One region of the Geodermatophilus sp. SYSU D01106 genome, then DNA from elsewhere that is predicted to be linked to it. Evidence: riboswitches for the same ligand, from Rfam matches in the RefSeq annotation. Region 1 holds a riboswitch; the other holds the start of a gene.
The links. Region 1 has a riboswitch for cyclic di-AMP ahead of ACI78R_RS07000 (C40 family peptidase). Riboswitches for the same ligand answer to the same signal wherever they lie in the genome.

Region 1 (9,319 bases):
GGTCGTCGGCGAGACGCTGGGCAACCGGTACACGGCGTTCGACCTCGGCGACGACGGGTCGCTGACCAACCGGCGGGTGTGGGCGTCGCTCGGGCCGGAGGTCACCGGGCGCACCGTGGACGAGGTGCTCGGGCAGCTCGCCGTCGCCCCGGACGGCTGCGCGCTCGACGCCGACGGCTGCATCTGGGCGGCGGACGCCGTCGGCGGGCGGGTGGTCCGGGTGGCCGAGGGCGGCGAGATCGTCGACGCCGTCGCCGCGCCCGAGGGGCTGGGCGTCTACGCCTGCATGCTCGGCGGCGAGGACGGCCGGACGCTGCTCATGTGCGCGGCGCCGGACTTCTACGAGCACAACCGCGCGCCCGTGCGCGAGGCGGTGCTGCTCGCGACCGAGGTCGACGTCCCGCACGCCGGCCGGCCCTGACCGCACCGCGGCCCCGTCCCACCGGGACGGGGCCGCGGCCGGACGTCAGGGGCAGAGCTCGTCGAGCTTGACCGCGCCGAGGTCGATGGCGCCCTCGACGTCCCCGGTGACCCGCTGGCCGGGTGCGATGTTCTGGGTGCAGACCCGCCAGTTGGCGTCGAGGACCTGGTTGCGGCTGCCCAGCAGGTCGTGGGACAGGCTGAGGTAGGCGCCGTTGGTCTGGATCAGGTCCTGGGCGTCCTGCAGCGTCATGCCGACCACGGCGGGCATGAGGAAGTCCACGACCACGGGAGCCGGCGTCACCTCCGGCGTGGGGGCAGGGGCCACCGCGGGCTCGGGGGCGGGCGTCGTCGGGGCGGGCGTGGTCGGGGCCGCCGCGGACGACGTCGCCGGGGCCGACGGGGTGGAGGTGGGCGCGGGGAGGCCGGTCTCGCCGTCGTCCCCGCAGCCGGCGAGGAGGAGGCCCGTGGCGAGCAGGACGGGAAGCGCGCCGAGTCGGCGGCGGGCGGAGGACTGGTTCATGGGGCATTCCGTGGTGGTCGTGCGGACGCGCGCCGGCAGCGCCTCCCGGGGAGGTCGGCGCCGGCGTCGCGGCTAGACGCCGGCGAGCGTCACACGGGGTCGGGTCGCTGTCCGGGACGCCGGGGACCGAGCCGTCTCGGAACTGCAACGGACCGTCGCACCGGCCCCGGACGCACCGCGGCCCCCGTCCCGGGGTGGGACGGGGGCCGCGGGCGGATCAGCGGTCAGTAGGCGCGGCCGCCGGTGCCGCCCTTCTTCTGCTTGGCCTGGAAGTCGCGGACGAACTGCTTGATCTTCGCCTGGTTCTGCGGCTTCTTGAGCTCCTGCACGACCTTCGCGGCCACGCCGGAGGCGATGAGGTTCCTCATCATTCCCATGGGGTGCTCCTCTCTCTCGATCCCCCGTTCCGTGCCCCGTCAACGCGTCCGGCAACCGCCACGTCCCCACGCTCGGAGACCGCCCGTCCGTGGGCGGCTCCTGACACCGCGTGCGGACGCACCGCGCCGTCCTTTCTCGTGGGGCACGGCGTGTCCCCGCGCGTCCGCGGTCGCGCGTCGCGGGCTCCGGAGAGGCATCTGCGGTGGTGGCGGTGGCGTGTCGGATGGGCGGCCGCCGTCAAGTCCACGGTCCGGGACCGGGCGTGGCGCGTCCCTCGGGCGGTTGTGACGGTCCGCGGCCCTCCCTACCGTTCCCGCTGGTCCTGGCCGGGCCCCCGTCACGAACCCGTGTGACACCCGCCGGACCACGCCGAACCGGACGCCGGCAGCCAGCCGCCCTCCGGACCGGGGACCCATCGAGTCCCAGGGGTGAAGCGCGACCTCTCGCGCCGGGCGACTCCCCCGCCCGAACCCGTCAGCTAACCCGGTAGGCGACCGTGGAGAACAGGAGAACCGTCGTCCATGACGACTGCACGCACGCCCCTCGCCCGTCGCTCGTTCCGCGGCATCGCCGTCGCGGCCATCGCCGGAGCCGGCATCGCGCTCTCGCCCCTCCCGGCCTCGGCTGCCGCAGGCGGCGGCGGTGGTGGCGGGGTCGTGGCGGCGGCCCCGGTGGCCGCTCCGAACGGCGTCGCCCAGGCGGCCGTCGACACCGCGCTCGCGCAGCGCGGCGACATGTACCAGTACGGCGCGACCGGTCCCGACCGGTTCGACTGCTCCGGGCTGACCAGCTTCGCCTACCGCGCGGCCGGCGTGGAGATCCCCCGCACCTCGCGGGCCCAGTCGACGTTCGGCACCCCGGTGGCGAAGTCCGACCTCAAGCCCGGCGACCTGGTGTTCTTCTACAGCCCGGTCTCGCACGTGGGCATGTACATCGGCAACGGCCAGATGGTGCACGCCTCCACCGCCGGCAAGCCGGTCGCGGTCGTGAACCTCGACTCGATGACCGGCTACCAGGGCGCCCGCCGGGTCGCCTGACGGACGGACGGCGCCCCGGTCACCGCCGACCGGGGCGCCGTCGTCGGTCCCCAGAGGGCCTTTGTCGCGCTATCGGCCCCTCCCGGGCCCGCTCAGTACGTGACGCCGAGGTGGCGCTCGGCGCAGCGCATGCACAGGCCGGTGTTGTCGTGCACGTGCTCGCGGGCGTTGACCTCGCGGCACACCGGGCACCAGCGGAACGTCCGCCGGCGACGGCGGGCGACCTCCTCCGCGGCCTCGGCCAGCATCGCCCGCTCGTAGACGACCTCGTCGGAGCCGAAGCCGCGCTCGGCCGCGAACTCCCACACCAGGTCGTCGCCCGACCAGCGCGGCTCGGGGCGGGCCAGCGTGAAGCCGAACCCGTCCCAGCCGACGGCGACCTGCACCGGACGCCCGCTCACGAACCAGCGCTCGTGCGGCGGCCCGGCGACCTCAAGCCAGCCGTCCCCCAGCGCCCGCACCAGCACGTCCGCGCCGACGCCGAGCAGGCCCGCGAGCTCCGCGGTGTCAGACACCGGCCAGCTCGGCCAGCCGGCACATCGCGTTGACCTGCCGCAGCTGCTCCGGCGTCCGCACCTGCGCGTCGAGCAGCAGCGGGCTCATCACCACGACCGCCAGCGCCTTCGCCCGCGACACCGCCACGTTGAGCCGGTTGAGGTCGTAGAGGAACGAGACCCCGCGCGGCGCCTCGTCGGCCGAGGTCGACGTCGTCGAGTAGACGACGACCGGCGCCTCCTGCCCCTGGAACCGGTCCACCGTGCCGACCCGCGCACCGTCGGGCAGCAGCGAGCGGATCAGCGCCACCTGGTTGTTGTAGGGGGCGACGACGAGCACGTCGTCCGGGCCGATCGGCCGCTCGGCGCCCTCGGCGTCGACCCAGCCGACGCCCTGCAGCGACCGCCAGACGGCGGCCACCTCGGCGGCCTCCTCCGTGGACGACGCCGAGGCCGGCACCGTGTGCGCCACCGACCGCACCGCCAGCCCGCTGCCGGACACCAGCCCGCCCGGCCGCACGGTGATCCGCTCGCGCAGCGCCGCCGACTCCAGGCGGCCCTCGTACGCCAGGTCCGACACGAACCGCGTCAGCGCCGGGTGCATCCGGTAGGTCGTGTCGAGGAAGATGCCGCGGCCCTCGGGCACGGTCGGGTGCCCCTCGAGCAGGTGCTCCAGCGCCGACAGCCCCGAGTCGCCGGGGTGCACGCCCTGCGAGGGCTGGGCCAGCTGCTGCGGGTCGCCGAGCAGCACCAGCGACTTCCCGGCCCGCGCCACCGCGACCGCGTTGGCCAACGAGAACTGCCCCGCCTCGTCGACGACGAGCACGTCGACGGCCTCGGCCAGGTCAGGCTGGGTCCAGAACCACGCCGTCCCGCCGACGAGCCGCACGTCGCCGTCGACGAGCCGCCGGGCGACGTCCTTGCCGTCCTTCGACCACTCGACGCCGGGCGCGCCGCACGCCTGGTGCTCGTCGCACTTCTGCAGCGCCGGCCGGTCGACGGCCGACAGGACGTTGCCGATGACGGCGTGCGAGGTGGCCGTGACGCCGACCTTCTTGCCGGCGTCGAGCAGCGCGCGGATGAGCATCGACGCCGCCCGGGTCTTGCCGCTGCCGGGCGGGCCCTGGACGGCGAGCACCTCGCCGTCGAGCCGGAGGCCGATCCGGACGACGGCGTCGCCGGCCTGCTCGTCGGGACGGCGGCGGCAGTCGGCCGGCACCCGCCGCTCCAGCAGCGCCTGCCCGAGGCAGGGCGTGCCCGCGAGGACGTCGTCGGCGGTGGCGGTGATCGCTGCGCGCATGCCCTTGTCGTCGAGCGGGCCGCTCGGCCCGAGCCCGCGCGGCGTGGCCGGGGCCTTCGCCGTCTTGACGACGACGCGGCCCTCGGCGGAGTCGAGCGCGACGACGGTGCCGATGCCCGCCCGCTGGTCGACGTCGACCGCCGTGGACCCGACCGACAGCTTCGTGTCCTGCGGCGGGAAGCGGTACTCGTAGAGCTTCGACCGCTTCTCCTGGCCCACCTCGACGGGCGCAGACAGCCGGCCGAGCGCGGTGCCGTCCTCGACGAGCGTGTCGTCGTCCATCTCCTTGCGGGCGAAGAACTCCCACCAGCCGGGGCGGGCCTCGCGGCGGTGCCACTGCACGAGGTCGCCGAGCAGGTCGTGCCCGGCGTCCTTGAGCCGGTCGACCAGCGCCAGCTCGGCGAGCTCGGCGTCGGTGCGCTCGACCGGGCCGGTGGCCTCCGAGAGCAGCGGGCGGTCCTGGCCGCCGAACTCGCGCTCGAGCTCCTCGCGCTGAGTCTCCAGCCAGTCGTGCAGCTCGCGGGTGGAGTCGACGTCGTCCTTGTTGTAGAGCTCGATGTCGACGAGGCGCTGCGGGTCGCGGTCGGCGAGCCACTTCTCGTAGGCGATGACGCTGCCCATGGCGTCCGCGACGTCGCCGGTGTGCTCGCGGCCGTAGAACGCCTCGACCTTCTTGATCGAGTACGAGCCCTTGCTGATCCGCATCGACTGCTTGACGACGGGATAGAGGTCGACGAAGCGCTGGTTGCGCAGCAGCTCGTCGAGCTCGGCCTCGCGGACGCCGTAGCGGCCGGTCAGCCGCTTGAGCGCGCTCACCTCGTAGGCGGCGTAGTGGTAGACGTGCATGCCGCGGTCGGCGCGCCACGCGTCCAGGATGAGGTCGATCAGGTCGGCGACCATCTGCTTCTCGGCGGCCGGGTCGTGCGCCCACAGCGCGGTGAAGCTGCCGTCGCGCCGCCCGATGCCGGCGAGGTACTCCAGCCCGGCGCCGTCGGCGGAGTGCGGGTCGCCCTCGAAGTCGAGGTAGAGGTCGCCGTCACTGGGCTCGGGCAGCCGGAGCAGGCCGAGGCCCTTCGTGGGTGGCAGCAGGGTGCGGGTGGGGACGCCGGTGCGCCGCTCGCGCAGCTGCTCGCGGGCCTGCTCCTGCACGCGGGCGCGGGTGGCGGCGCCGATGCGGGCCGCCTTGAGCGTCTCGGGGTCGGCGCCGGCGAGCTGCTCGAGGGTGGTGATGCCGGCGGCGCGCAGGGCCGCGCGGGTGTCGGCGCGCATGCCGGCGACGAGGCTGAGGTCGTCGGCGTCGGCCAGCTCGGCGGTGCAGCGCGCCTTCCACGAGCACTGGCCGCAGTACGGCACGGGGACGGGCGCAGTGGGCGGCGGGTCGGCGAGGAAGCCGGCCAGCTTCGCGCGGGCGCGGCGGGCGTAGGCGGCGACGTCGACCAGCCGCCACGGGTTCGTGGCGCCGTCACCGGTGACCACCCAGACGTGCTCGGGTGCCTTCCCTTGGAGGACGGCGAGGCGCTCGGCGTAGGTGGCCATCTGCAGCAGCGCGGGGACCTTGACGCGGCGGGCGAGCTTGGCGTCGGCGACCTCGTAGGACCAGGCGCCCAGGTTGGAGGGCGTCGCGACCTTGAGGAGGAAGTCGGCCGCGCCGCCCCAGACGCCGTCGAAGAACGCGGCCTGGGCGATGACGTCGACGCCCTGCCGCATCGCCTGCACGGTGAGCGCCTCGGCCTCGCGGCGGCCGGCGGCGTCGAACCGGGTGGGGATGCGGACGACGCTGCGCCCCTCGGCCTCCAGCGCCGACAGGTACTTCTCCTCGTGCTCGGTGCCGAGGTCGGCGATGAGCAGGGCGTGGTCGTCGGGGCCGCCGGCGAGGGGCTTCAACCGGCCGTCGGCGACGGCGAGGTCGAGCGTCGTCACGTGCGCGCAGGCCTGGTGGCGGGTCAGGTCGGTGGGGCTCAGGACCAGGGAGCCGTCGGTGCGGTACATCGAGACGGGACGTTCTCACGCGGACCCCGTGATCGGCGTGTCCCTCGCCGGTGGCGCCGTCGCCGAGTCACACCGCCCACACGCGGAGAGCGCGGTCCTCCCTTGGTGCCAGACACGCTCACCGAAGCGCCTCAATGCGCGGAGGAGCGGCGAGGATGCGGAACGCCCATTGCCGAAAGACAGGAACAACCCGTGGGACTGCTCCGCAAGACCGTGTCGCTCTCGACGTTCGGCCTGGTGTCCTTCCGGGACAAGGAGCAGCGCGCGACCCGCTACGCCCGTCAAACGCGCAACGCAGCTCGCGTACAGGTCGCCCAGCAGGCGATGGCGCTCGAACACCAGCGGCAGATGATCGCCCAGCAGGAACACATGGCGGTACAGCAGCAGGTCCAGGCATGGCACCAGCAGCAGGCGTGGCAGCAACAGGCCTGGCACCAGCAGCAGATCCACGCTCAGCAGGTCGCCCAGCAGATGCAGCAGCAGGGGCAGGGCACGATGCCGGCTGCGGGTACGCCACAGACCTCGTCCCCGGCACCCATGCCGCCGCAGATTCCTCCGGCGGCGCCGCACTCATCGCAGACGACGCCGCAGGCGTTGCCTTCGGCGCCGGTGCAGCAGGCGCAGTCGGGCCTGCTGCAGCTTCCGCCTGGCTGGTACCCCGATCAGATGAACGCCCAGTTCATCCGCTGGTTCGACGGAGTCAGGTGGACGGAGCACACGCAGCGTCGAGGCTGACGGCGTCCCGGCTGACCGATCACGGAGACTGAGCCGGTGACGGCAGGACTGCACCGCTCGCACCGGGTGGCCGGGGCGCTGGTCGGGTCAGCGGTGGGCGACGCGCTGGGGGCGCCGTTCGAGTTCGGCCCGCCCGGCGCGTTCTCGGCCCGCTTCCCCGTGGCGGCCCGGGGAGCAGCGACGGAGATGTGCGGCGGCGGGTCGCTCGGGTGGGCGCCGGGCGAGTTCACCGACGACACGCAGATGGCGCTGCTGGTGGCGCAGTCGCTGGTCGAGCGGGGCGGGCTGGACGAGGCCGACCTGTTCGGCCGGTTCGCCGCCTGGGCCGCGGCCGGGCCGCCGGACATCGGCGTGCAGACGCGGGCGGTGTTCGGGTCGGGCCTGCCGTGGGACCGCGCGGCGGCGGAGCACTTCGCGCGGACCGGACGGGCGGCCGGAAACGGCTCCCTGATGCGGACGACGCCGGCGGCGATCCGGTTCTCGCGTGACGGGACTCAGGCGACCGTGGACGCCGCCCGGCGCATCTCGGCACTGACCCACGGCGACCCAGCGGCCGGCGAGGGCTGCGCCGTCCTCCACGAGCTCATGGGGGTGGCGCTCGACGGCGGCGACCCGCTGGCCGCCGTCCCCGATGCGCTGTCACTCGTCGCGGAGGAGCACCGCGACCGGTGGGCGACGGTGCTGGCTCCGGACTGGGAGCCGTCGATGGCGACGGAGTCGAACGGCGCGGTGTGGCCGACGCTCGGTCAGGCGCTCTGGGCGCTGCGCACCGGCCGCGACTTCGCCGAGGTGCTGCGGCTGGTGATCGACCTCGGCGGGGACACCGACACCGTGGCGTGCGTGGCCGGCGGGCTGGCCGGGGCGGTGTACGGGATGGGCGGCATCCCGATGCGGTGGTCCTCGCCCGTGCACGGGACGGTGCCCGGGCACGGCGGCCGGGTGTGGCGGCTGGCCGACCTGCAGCAGCTCGCCGCGGCGCTGGACGGGAAGCCGGTGCCGTCGTACGACCCCGGCGTCATCCCGCGGATCGGCCCGGTGGAGGTGCTGCCGGGGATCTGGGCGGGCAACCTCGACGGCGCGAGGTACAGCGACGAGGACTTCGCCGTCATCTCGCTGTGCCGGCTGGGCGAGCCGTTCCCGCACACCAACCACCGGATGTCCTACATCGCCGACAACGACCACAACGTCGACCTCGACGTGATGCTTGCCGACGTCCTCGACGACCTCACTGCGCTGCACGCCGAGGGGCACCGGGTGCTCGTGCACTGCCACGGCGGGGCGTCGCGGACCGGACTGGTGCTGCGTGGCTGGCTGGTGCGCGAGCAGGGGATGTCGGTGGAGGAGGCGACGGCGCACGTCGCCGAGCGCTGGCCGCACCTCGGCCTCTGGAACGCCTCCTTCTCCGCGGCGCTGCAGCGCCTGGCGACTCGCTGAGGCCCGAGGGACGTCGCACCACTTCCGGGCGGATCAGTTCTACGCAGGCTGCCCGGACACCGGATACTCCCGCGGTCGCACTCATCGACGGAGGGACCACATCGATGCACCAGCCGCGAGGCGAGGGCCACTCTGGCGATGGCCGACCCACGTTCGGCGGCTTCCCGCCGCCATGGGCGCGACCGGGTCCTCCGCCACCACCCTCATCCCCGAGCTGGGGTCCGCCGCCCGGGATGCCCGCAGGTGCTCCGCCGTGGGGTCCGCCAGGGCCACCGTGGGGTCCGCCGGGGATGCCGCCATCGGGACCGCCGCCCGGACCTCCGCCGGGGTGGGGCCCGCCACCGGGTTGGGGCCCGCCACCTCCCGGCGGACCGCAGCACGGCAGTCGGCCGTACTCGATCCTGGGTGCGATCGCCGCCTCCGTGGTGGTGCTCCTCTTCATCGGTCTGGTCGTGAGCGCCGTGTCCGGATCCGGCGACGCGCAGGAAGATGCTGACCGCGTCCCTGTGCCGACCACCACCGCTACTGAGCCGCCACAGCCCTCACCGGAACTGCCGCCCGAGCCTCCCGGATTCGGCGACGGCACGTACATGGTCGGCACGGACATCCAGCCCGGGCTGTACCGCAGCGACGGTGGGTCAGGGTGCTCCTGGAAGCGGCTGAGCGATGTCAGCGGGGACTACGACGCCGTCCTCGCGTGGGAGTTCGCTGACGGACAGACCTATGTCGAGATTCTGCCCACCGACGTGGCCTTCTCGACGGATGACTGCGGCCGGTGGACACCCGCAACGAGCGGCGGGCCTGACCGTAGTGGTGGATTCGCGGACGGCACCTACCTCGTCGGTCCTGAGCTCCAGCCAGGGACTTATCAGTCCACGGGCGGTTCGAACTGCTCATGGCAGCGCTTGAGCAACCTGAGCGGGGACTATGACGCCGTCCTCGCATGGGAGTTCCCCGACGGACAGACCTACGTCGAACTCCTACCCTTCGATACGGCCTTCCGGACCGA
Region 2 (9,319 bases), on a different contig from region 1:
CTGCCGGGTCAGCCCGGTCAGCTCCTCCAGCGACGTCACCCCGAGCGGGCCGAGTCGTTCGAACAGGCCGTGGAGGACGTCGACGGTCGCGCGGGCGTCGTCGAGCGCCCGGTGGCACGGCGAGGTGGTGGCGGAGAAGAACGGCGCGAGGGTGGCCAGCTTGCAGTTGGGCACCTCGTCGCGGCTGAGCAGCCGGCGCGCCAGGACGGCGGTGTCGACCGAGGCGGCCGCGGGCCAGGCGGTGCCGGTCTGCTCGCAGGCGGCCCGGAGGAACCCGAGGTCGAAGGGGGCGTTGTGCGCGACGAGGACGGCGCCGCGGGCGAACTCGAGGAAGGCCGGCAGGACCGCGTCGATGCGCGGCGCGGTGGCCACCATCGCCGTCGTGATCCCGGTGAGCACGCTGATGTAGGGCGGCACCTCGCAGCCCGGGTCGACCAGCGTCTGGAACTCCCCGAGCACCTGCCCGCCGCGCACCTTCACCGCGCCGATCTCGGTGATCGCGCAGTCCTTCGGGGACCCGCCGGTGGTCTCGAGGTCGACCACCACGAAGGTGACGCCGGCCAGCGGCGTCCCGAGCTCGTCGATCGTCGCCTGCACGTAGGGCAGCGGCTCGTGCGGGACCGGCCGGGTGCGGGGGAGCGGGCGGTCGCCGTGGGCGGGTGCCTGCTCGTGTCGCGGCGGCCGGGAACCGGCCCCGCTGGCGGGGAAGAGCACGGCGGGACGGTAGGCCGGGGGTCGGACAGTCCCGGGGAGGCGGCCCCGGTGGTGCTGCCGGAGGCGGTCCCGGAGCGGCTCCCGGGGGCGGTCCCGGGGCGGCTCCCGGGCGGGGGTCCTGACGGGCTCCCCGGCGCGGCGCCCGGCGTGTCCTCGCCCGGGCGGGGGAGGCGCGCCCGCACCGGTTGCGGCACGGACGCGGCCCGGACGACGATCGCCCGGCGGACCAGGGGGGTCCGGTCCAGTGAGGGTGGTCCGATGCGTGCGCGGTCCCGGCGCGGCGCGACGTCGCTCGGCGTCGCCGCCCTCGCCGCGGTCCTGGCGGTCGCGCTCGCCGGCCCCGCCGCCGCGGCGCCCAGCGACCAGCCCGGCGGCACCAGCGGCACCCTCGACAGCGCGGCACTGGACCGGCTGCAGCAGCGCGCCGCCGAGGTGCAGGCCGACCTGCAGCAGCGGCAGGCCGAGGTGACCGCGGCGCAGCAGGCGCTGGCCGCCGCGCAGGCCGACGCCGACACCGCCCGTGCCGACGTCGCCGCCGCGGAGGGCGAGCTGGCGCGGTACCAGGCCGTCGTCGCCCGCTACGCCTCGGCGGCCTACCGGGACGGCGGTGCGCTGACGCCGCTGTCGGTCCTGCTCAGCGGCGCCGACCCGGGCGACGTCGTCGCCGCCCTCGGCTACCTCGAGGCCGTCGACGACCACACCGCCGCCACCGTGACCGCCGCGGAGCAGCAGCGCCGGGCCGCGGTGGCCGATCGGACGGCGGCCGAGGCCGCGCTGGCCGAGGCCCAGAAGCGGGCCGACCGGCTGTCCGGCCAGGTGGCCGAGCTGCAGGCGAGCGCGGAGGCGGTCACCGACGAGCTCGACGTGGCCCTCGGCGACGTCGACCGGCAGCTGTCGGACCTGCAGCGCCAGCAGGCCGACGTCAACCGCCAGACGGCCGCCAACTGGCGCGCGTACCTCGACCAGCTCGCGGCGGCCGGGGTCGCGGCCCCGCCGGCGTCGGTGCTGCTCGACCCCGCGGCCGGGCTGCCCGGCGGGCTGCTGCCGGTCGGCGCCGCGGCCGGCGGCGCCCAGCGCGGGGCGGCGCAGTCCCCGCGGGAGCCCACGTCGCTGCTGGTGCTGCCGGCCGAGACGCTGGCCGCCGTCACCGCGGCGATGGACGCCCTCGGCCGGCCGTACGCGCCCGGCACGGCGGGGCCCGACTCCTGGGACTGCGGGTCGCTGGTGTCGACGGTCTACCGCGACGCCGGGATCGACCTGCCCGGCGACCAGGCGGGGCTGTTCGCGGGAACGACCCCGGTCGACCTCGCCGACGTGCTGCCCGGCGACCTGGTGTTCCTCGGCACGCCGGAGTCGGGACTCGGGCACGTGGGCATCGCCCTCGACGGGCAGACGATGCTGGCCGCCGACGGGCGGGCCGGCGCGGTCGTCGTCCGCCGGTTGCCGGCCGACCAGGTGCTGCACGTCGGCCGGCCGAGCCTCGGCCCGCGCGCGGAGGTGGCCCCGCCGGGCCCGACCGGCGGCGCACTGCGCGTGGAGTGCGGCAACACGGTCTACCCGCCGAGCTCCGTCGGGGGGCGCTCGTGGGGCGGCTACCCCAACGGCCTGATCCCGCCCAGCGCGCTGTGCCCGATCGGCGTCGGCTCGCACGCGCTGCGCTGCGACGCCGCGGCGGCCTGGCGGGCGCTGAGCGCCGCGTACGCGACGGCGTTCGGCGGGCCGCTCTGCATCACCGACTCCTACCGCACCTACGCCTCGCAGGTGCGGCTCTACGGGGAGAAGCCGGCGCTCGCGGCAGTGCCCGGCACCAGCAACCACGGCTGGGGCCTGGCCGTGGACCTGTGCGGCGGCATCGACACCTTCGGCACCCCGCAGTACGCGTGGATGGTCGCCAACGCCGGCCGCTTCGGCTGGCTGCACCCCACGTGGGCCGACCCGGGCAACGGCCGCGAGGAGCCCTGGCACTGGGAGTACGCGGGCAGCTGAGCCGGACTGTCGGTGGCCGTCCCTAGCGTGCCGGCCAACCGACAGGGAGACCCGTCCCGTCCGTCGCCCGGTCTCCCGGGCGCGCGGCGGGGCACCGGAGGGACACCGCCATGCTCATCGACTGCGACTCGTGCACCGTGCGCGGCACCGGCTGCGCCGACTGCGTCGTCACCGTGCTGCTCGGCGCGCCGCCGGCGGAGCTGGGCACCGCGCCCGTGCTGCTGCCGGTGCCGCCGGTCCCGGCCGCCACCGCCCGCGCCACGGGCGACGCCGCCGCGCCCCTCGCGGGCGTGGTGGTCGACCTCGACGACGTGGAGCGCCGCGCCGTGCGCGCCCTGGCCGACGGCGGCCTGGTGCCTCCGCTGCGTCACCGGCCGGCGGGGGAGGCCCGGCCGGGTGGGCGCCGCCGCACCGGCTGAGACGCAGGTGACGGCCCGGGCGGGCACGCACCGGAGTGGCGCGACTGCTCACCGTGTGTGTTCTCACAGTTCCCGGGGTCCGCGTTTGTCACATCTGCATCACGTCCGTACTGTGGCCGCGTCCGGCCGGGTGGTCGTCACCCACTGCGAGGTGACCTCGGCCGGTCACCGCCGAGTCACCGGACGCCGCCCCCGGGTGTGCGCGAGGTGAGCCGGGGACCCACCGCAGCACTGGGGTGAGTTCTCACGGACACCGGTCCGCCGGGGTCCAGAGATAGGGCACGTCTTCCCAGCCCGAACCCGTCAGCTAACTCGGTAGGCGGTAGCTGAGGAAGAAACGGAGAGCCGCCGCCCGTGGCGACCCCCCGCCCCTCCCTGGGGCATGCCCGTGAACAGTCCGCGTCCCGCAGCACCGCCCGTGTCGCGGGGGCGCACCGCCCCTCCCGCCGCCGTCTCCTCGGCCGCGTCGCGCTGGTCGGCACCACCGCCGCGCTGACCGTGACGCTCCTGCCCGGCACCGCCGTGGCCGACCCGGAGCGGGCCACCACGCCGGAGCAGGCCGCCGAGCTCGCCGCCGACGCCGGCCGCCGCCTGGAGGCCGTCTCCGAGCAGGTCAACGAGGCCCGCGAGACCGTCCTGCAGCAGCAGGCCGCCGCCGCGGCCGCCGACCAGGCGCTCGCCGACGCGCAGGCCCAGCTGCAGGCCCTCGACGGGCAGATCCGCGAGGTCGCCCGCACCGCGTGGACCGGCGGCAACGACACCTTCGCCGGCCTCGAGCTGCTGATGACCAGCGACTCCGCCGACGACTTCGTCAACTCGCTGGCCACCCTCGACCAGATCGCCGGGCACACCACCGACGTGCTCGCCGAGGTCGGGGAGGCTGCCGCGGCCGCCCAGCAGGCGCAGTCCGACGCCGACGCCGCCGAGGCCGACGCGCAGCGCACCCTCGACGACCTCAGCGCTCAGGAGGCGCGGCTCGAGGAGGACATCGCCGACTACCAGGCGCAGTTCGCCGCGCTGACCGCCGCCCAGCAGGCGGCCGCCCTGGCCGCCCAGCAGGCCGGCGAGGCCGAGCAGGCCGCGGCTCCCGCGGCGGCCGGTGGCAGCACCGGCGAGAGCGCTCCGGTCGCGCAGGCCGCCGGTCGGGCCGCGGCGGCGCAGCCCGCCCCGGTGGCGGCGGCCGGTGGCGGCAGCGGCGCCGCGCAGGCCGCCGTGCAGACCGCGCTGGCGCAGGTCGGCGACCCCTACGTGTGGGGCGCCGGCGGGCCGAACGCCTTCGACTGCTCGGGCCTGACCCAGTACGCCTACGCGGCGGCCGGGATCAGCCTCCCGCACTCGAGCCGCATGCAGTCGCAGATGGGCACCGCGGTCACGCGGTCGCAGCTGCAGCCGGGCGACCTGATCTTCTACTACAGCCCGGTCAGCCACGTCTCGATGTACATCGGCAACGGCCAGATGGTGCACGCCTCCACCTCCGGCGTGCCGGTGAAGGTCGTGTCGGTCGACTCGATGGGCGGCATCACCGCCATGCGCCGCATCGCCTGACGAAGGACCCCCTCCTCCCCACGCCTCGCGAGCTCGGCGCGGGACCCGGGAGGGTGCCGTTCCAGCACCTCGCCGGTGAGGGCCGGGGACCCAGCACGGGTCCCCGGCCCTCGCCGCGTCCGGGGCCCGGGCCGACCGTCCCGGCGCCCGCCTAGGATCGGCCGGGTGGGCTGGGCGGCGGCGTGAGCAGGGCCCGCCAGGAGGACCGCACCGGCCCCGCGCCGGCCCGCCGCTGGACCGCCCGCCGCGCCGCCCTCGTCGTCGCCGCGGTGCTCGGGGCGGCGTTCGTCGTCGTGGTCGCCGTCCGGACGCCGTGGACCGTGCTGCCGCCCCCGCCCGGCGGGGCCACACCGGTCAGCGACGACGCCGGGCTGCCCGCCGAGGTGGTGCGCCGCGCCGAGGCGCTGGCCGCCGACCTGCGTCCCGCCTCGCTGGCCAACCTCCTGCTCGGCCTGGCCGTCTCCGCCCTGTTCGGCCTGACCCGCCTCGGCAGCCGGCTGGTCGGCGCGCTCGGCCGGACCGACGGCCGCCGGTGGCCGCTGACCGTCCTGGCCGCCACGGTGGTCCTGCTGCTCGCCGGGCGGCTGGCCACGCTGCCGATCAGCGCGTACGGCGAGGTGGTCCGGCACCGCTACGGCCTGTCCACCCGGTCGTGGGGGCTGTGGCTGCGCGACGTCGCCGTGAACACGGCCATCGACGCCGGCCTGACCGCGCTCGGGCTGCTCGCCCTGGTCGCCCTGGCCCGGTGGGCGCCGCGCACCTGGTGGGCGTGGGCGTCGGCGGGCGCCGCCGCGCTCGTGGTCACCGGCTCCTTCCTCTACCCGGTGGTGATCGAGCCGGCGTTCAACAGCTTCGCGTCGCTCCCGGCCGGGCAACTGCGCACCGACGTCCTGGAGCTCGCCGAGGAGAGCGGCACGCCGGTCGAGGACGTCCTCGTGGCCGACGCCTCCCGCCGGACGACGTCGCTCAACGCCTACGTGTCCGGGTTCGGCTCCACGCGCCGCGTCGTCCTCTACGACACGCTGCTCGCCGACGTGCCCGACGACGAGATCGAGTCGATCGTGGCCCACGAGCTCGGGCACGTGGCCACCGACGACGTCCTCACCGGCACGCTGATGGGCGCCCTCGGCGCGGCGGGAGCGGTGGCGCTGCTCGGCTGGCTGCTGTCGTGGCCGCCCCTGCTCCGGCGGGCGGGCGCGGGGTCCGCCGGTGACCCGCGGGTCGTGCCGCTGGTGCTGCTGCTCAGCGCCGTCGGCACGCTGGCGGCCACCCCGGTGCAGAACCTCGTCTCGCGGCACGTGGAGGCGCGCGCCGACCTGCACGCCCTCGACCTCACCGGCGACGCCGCGGCGTTCGTGGCGATGCAGCAGCGGCTGGGGGAGACCAACCTCTCCGACCCCAGCCCGCCCGCGGCCTGGCAGTGGTTCTTCGGCTCGCACCCGACGACGGCCCAGCGGGTGGCGATGGCGGAGGACTGGCTCGGACTGGGCGGCCGGTGAGCCGCACGCTCGTCGTCACCAACGACTTCCCGCCGCGGCAGGGCGGCATCCAGACCTTCGTCGCCGCGCTGCTCGAGCGCCGCCCGCCGGGGTCGCTGGTGGTGCTCGCCTCGCGCTCGCCGGGCTGGGAGGCGTACGACGCGCAGCTGCCCTACCCGGTCGTCCGGCAGCGGACGTCGATGCTCCTCCCCACCCCGGCCACCGCCCGGGCCGCGGCGGCGCTCGTCCGCGAGCACGGCTGCGACACCGTCCTGTTCGGGGCGGCCGCGCCGCTCGGGCTGCTCGCCCCGGGCCTGCGCGCCGCCGGGGCGCGGCGCCTGGTGGGCGTCACGCACGGGCACGAGACCGGCTGGGTCGCCCTGCCCGTCGCCCGGCAGCTGGTGCAGCGGATCGCCGGCGGCCTCGACGTCGTCACCTGCATCAGCGGGTACACCCGCGGCCGCCTGGCGCCGGCGCTCGAGGGGCGGACGCGGCTCGCGCAGCTGTCGCCCGGTGTCGACGTCGACCGGTTCACCCCGGCCGCCGACGGGACGGCGGTCCGCCGCCGGTACGGGCTGGGGGACGCGCCGGTCGTCGTGTGCGTCTCCCGCCTGGTGCCGCGCAAGGGCCAGGACGTGCTGGTGGCCGCCTGGCCGCGGGTGCTCGCCCGCCACCCCGGCGCCCGGCTGCTGCTGGTCGGCGGCGGTCCCGGCGAGGTCCGGCTGCGGCGCGCGGCTAGCGGGCTCGGGGACGCGGTGGTGCTGACCGGCGCGGTGCCGCCCGCGCAGCTGCCCGAGCACTACGCCGCGGGCGACGTGTTCGCCATGCCCTGCCGCACCCGCCGCGGCGGCCTCGACGTCGAGGGCCTGGGGATGGTGTACCTGGAGGCCGCCGCGTGTGGCCTGCCGGTGGTGGCCGGCACGTCCGGCGGGGCGCCGGAGGCGGTGCTCGACGGCGAGTCGGGCACCGTGGTGCGCGACCCGCGGTCCCCGGAGGCGGTGGCCGCCGCGGTGACCGCGCTGCTCGACGACCCGGCGCGGGCTCGGGCGATGGGCGCCGCCGGCCGCGCGTGGGTGGAGCGGCGCTGGTCGTGGACGACGATCGCCGCCGACCTCGCCGCCCTGCTCGAGCCCTGACCGGCACGTCCCGGGGACCCGAGGGCCCGGGACGGCGCGAGCCCCCTCCCGCGGTGCGGGAGGGGGCTCGCGGCGGGCGGGGTCAGCGGCTGTAGAGCGCCTCGACCTCGGCGTCGAACTCCTTGACCACCACGGAGCGCTTCAGCTTGAGGCTCGGGGTGAGCATCCCGTTCTCCTCGGTGAAGTCGGTGGTCAGCACCCGGTACCTCTTGATGGCCTCCGCCTGGGAGACGGCCCGGTTGGCGTCGGCGACGGCGGCGTCGAGCTCGGCCTTGACGTCGGGGTCGTCGGCCAGCGCGGCGACCGGGGTGTCGGCGGGCTTGCCCTTCGACTCCAGCCACAGCGGCAGCGCCTCGGCGTCGAGGGTGACCAGCGCGGCGATGAACGGCCGCTGGTCGCCGACGACGATGCACTGGCTGACCAGCCGGTGCGCGCGCAGCCGGTCCTCGAGGACGGCGGGGGCGACGTTCTTGCCGCCCGCGGTCACCAGGATCTCCTTCTTGCGCCCGGTGATCTTCGTGAACCCGTCGGCGTCGATCTCGCCGATGTCGCCGGTGTGGAACCAGCCCTCGGCGTCGATCGCCTCGGCGGTGGCCTGCTCGTTGTTCCAGTAGCCGCGCATGACCACGCCGCCGCGGATGAGGATCTCGCCGTCCTCGGCGATCCGGAACGAGACGCCGGGCAGCGGCCGGCCGACCGTGCCGATGCGCAGCGCCTTCTCGTGGTTGACCGACGCGGCGGCGGTGGTCTCGGTGAGGCCGTAGCCCTCGAAGACGGTGACGCCGATGCCGCGGAAGAAGTGGCCGAGCCGCTCGCCGAGCGGGGCGCCGCCGGAGATGGCGCCGAGGCAGCGGCCGCCGAGGGCGGCACGCAGCTTGCCGTAGACCAGCCGGTCGAACAGCGCGTGCTGCAGCCGCAGGCCGAGGCCGGCACCGCCGGTGTCCTGCGCCCGGGACCAGGCGATGGCGACGGCGGCGGCGCGGTCGAAGATCTTCCCCTTGCCGTCGGCCTCCGCCTTGGCCTTCGCGGAGTTGAACACCTTCTCGAACACGCGCGGCACCGCGAGGACGAACGACGGCTTGAAGGCGCCGAGGTCCTCGAGCAGGTTCTTCACGTCCGGCGTGTGGCCGGTGATCGTGCGGGTCTTCACCGCGCCGACCTGCAGGACGCGGGCCAGCACGTGCGCGAGCGGGATGAACAGCAGCAGCGACTCGTCCTCGCCGAGGAACCGGTCCAGCAGCGTGATGCCGTTGTCGATCTCGAACAGGAAGTTGCCGTGCGTGAGCTCGCAGCCCTTCGGCCGGCCCGTGGTGCCCGAGGTGTAGATGAGCGTGGCCAGGCTGTCCGCGTTCAGCGTGGCGCGGCGGGCGGCCAGTTCGCTGTCGGGCACGTCGGCGCCGGCGGCGGTGAGGGTGGCGACGGCGTCGTCCTCGATGACGTACAGCGGCCCGAGGTCGGGCGCCTGGTCGCGCACGGAGTCGACGGCCGAAGCGTGCTCGGCGCGCTCGACGACGGCGGCGACGGCGCCGGAGTCGGCGAGGATCCAGGCCACCTGGTCGGGGCTGGAGGTCTCGTAGACCGGCACCGTGACCGCGCCCGCCGTCCAGATGGCGAAGTCGAACAGCGGCCACTCGTAGCGGGTCTTGGCCTGCAGGGCGACCCGGTCGCCGGGCTGCACGCCGGCGGCGATCAGGCCCTTGGCCACGCCGGTCACCTGCTCGCCGAACTGGCGCCAGGTGACGTCCTCCCACCGCCCGCCGCGCTGGATGCGGAGGCCGACCTCGTCGCCGTGCTTCTCGACGTTCTCGGTCAGCATGTCGGTCAGGGCCGCGTCCGGGCCCACCTCGCTCGTCGCGGGGACGCTGTACTCGCGCACGCTCGGTCCTCTCTCCCCGCTCGGCCGGGGCGCCGGTGCCCGCGGTCCCGCGGCGGGACACGTCCCGACGAATCTACCGGCTGCGCCTACCGGTGAGTAGCCGCAGCCGGGCGGCCCGGCCCGCGGGCGGGAGCGGAGCGGCTAGCCTCAGGCCATGGCCGAGCA

Region 2: another riboswitch for cyclic di-AMP. It lies ahead of ACI78R_RS05695 (C40 family peptidase); the one in region 1 lies ahead of ACI78R_RS07000 (C40 family peptidase).

What each region holds. Positions count from the first base shown of each region.
Region 1 is NZ_JBJGYM010000005.1:13,487-22,805, forward strand. Features, by position in the region: gene ACI78R_RS06985 (SMP-30/gluconolactonase/LRE family protein) at 1-421, shown strand, start outside; gene ACI78R_RS06990 (hypothetical protein) at 467-943, opposite strand; gene ACI78R_RS06995 (hypothetical protein) at 1,168-1,320, opposite strand; cyclic di-AMP (ydaO/yuaA leader) riboswitch at 1,679-1,830, shown strand; gene ACI78R_RS07000 (C40 family peptidase) at 1,843-2,358, shown strand; gene ACI78R_RS07005 (hypothetical protein) at 2,451-2,873, opposite strand; gene ACI78R_RS07010 (TM0106 family RecB-like putative nuclease) at 2,866-6,141, opposite strand; gene ACI78R_RS07015 (DUF2510 domain-containing protein) at 6,334-6,876, shown strand; gene ACI78R_RS07020 (ADP-ribosylglycohydrolase family protein) at 6,913-8,310, shown strand; gene ACI78R_RS07025 (hypothetical protein) at 8,733-9,319, shown strand, end outside.
Region 2 is NZ_JBJGYM010000004.1:52,915-62,233, reverse strand. Features, by position in the region: gene ACI78R_RS05710 (DEDD exonuclease domain-containing protein) at 1-714, opposite strand, end outside; gene ACI78R_RS05705 (NlpC/P60 family protein) at 973-2,700, shown strand; gene ACI78R_RS05700 (hypothetical protein) at 2,811-3,119, shown strand; cyclic di-AMP (ydaO/yuaA leader) riboswitch at 3,279-3,456, shown strand; gene ACI78R_RS05695 (C40 family peptidase) at 3,618-4,664, shown strand; gene ACI78R_RS05690 (M48 family metallopeptidase) at 4,847-6,163, shown strand; gene ACI78R_RS05685 (glycosyltransferase family 4 protein) at 6,160-7,278, shown strand; gene ACI78R_RS05680 (AMP-dependent synthetase/ligase) at 7,361-9,154, opposite strand; gene ACI78R_RS05675 (SRPBCC family protein) at 9,309-9,319, shown strand, end outside.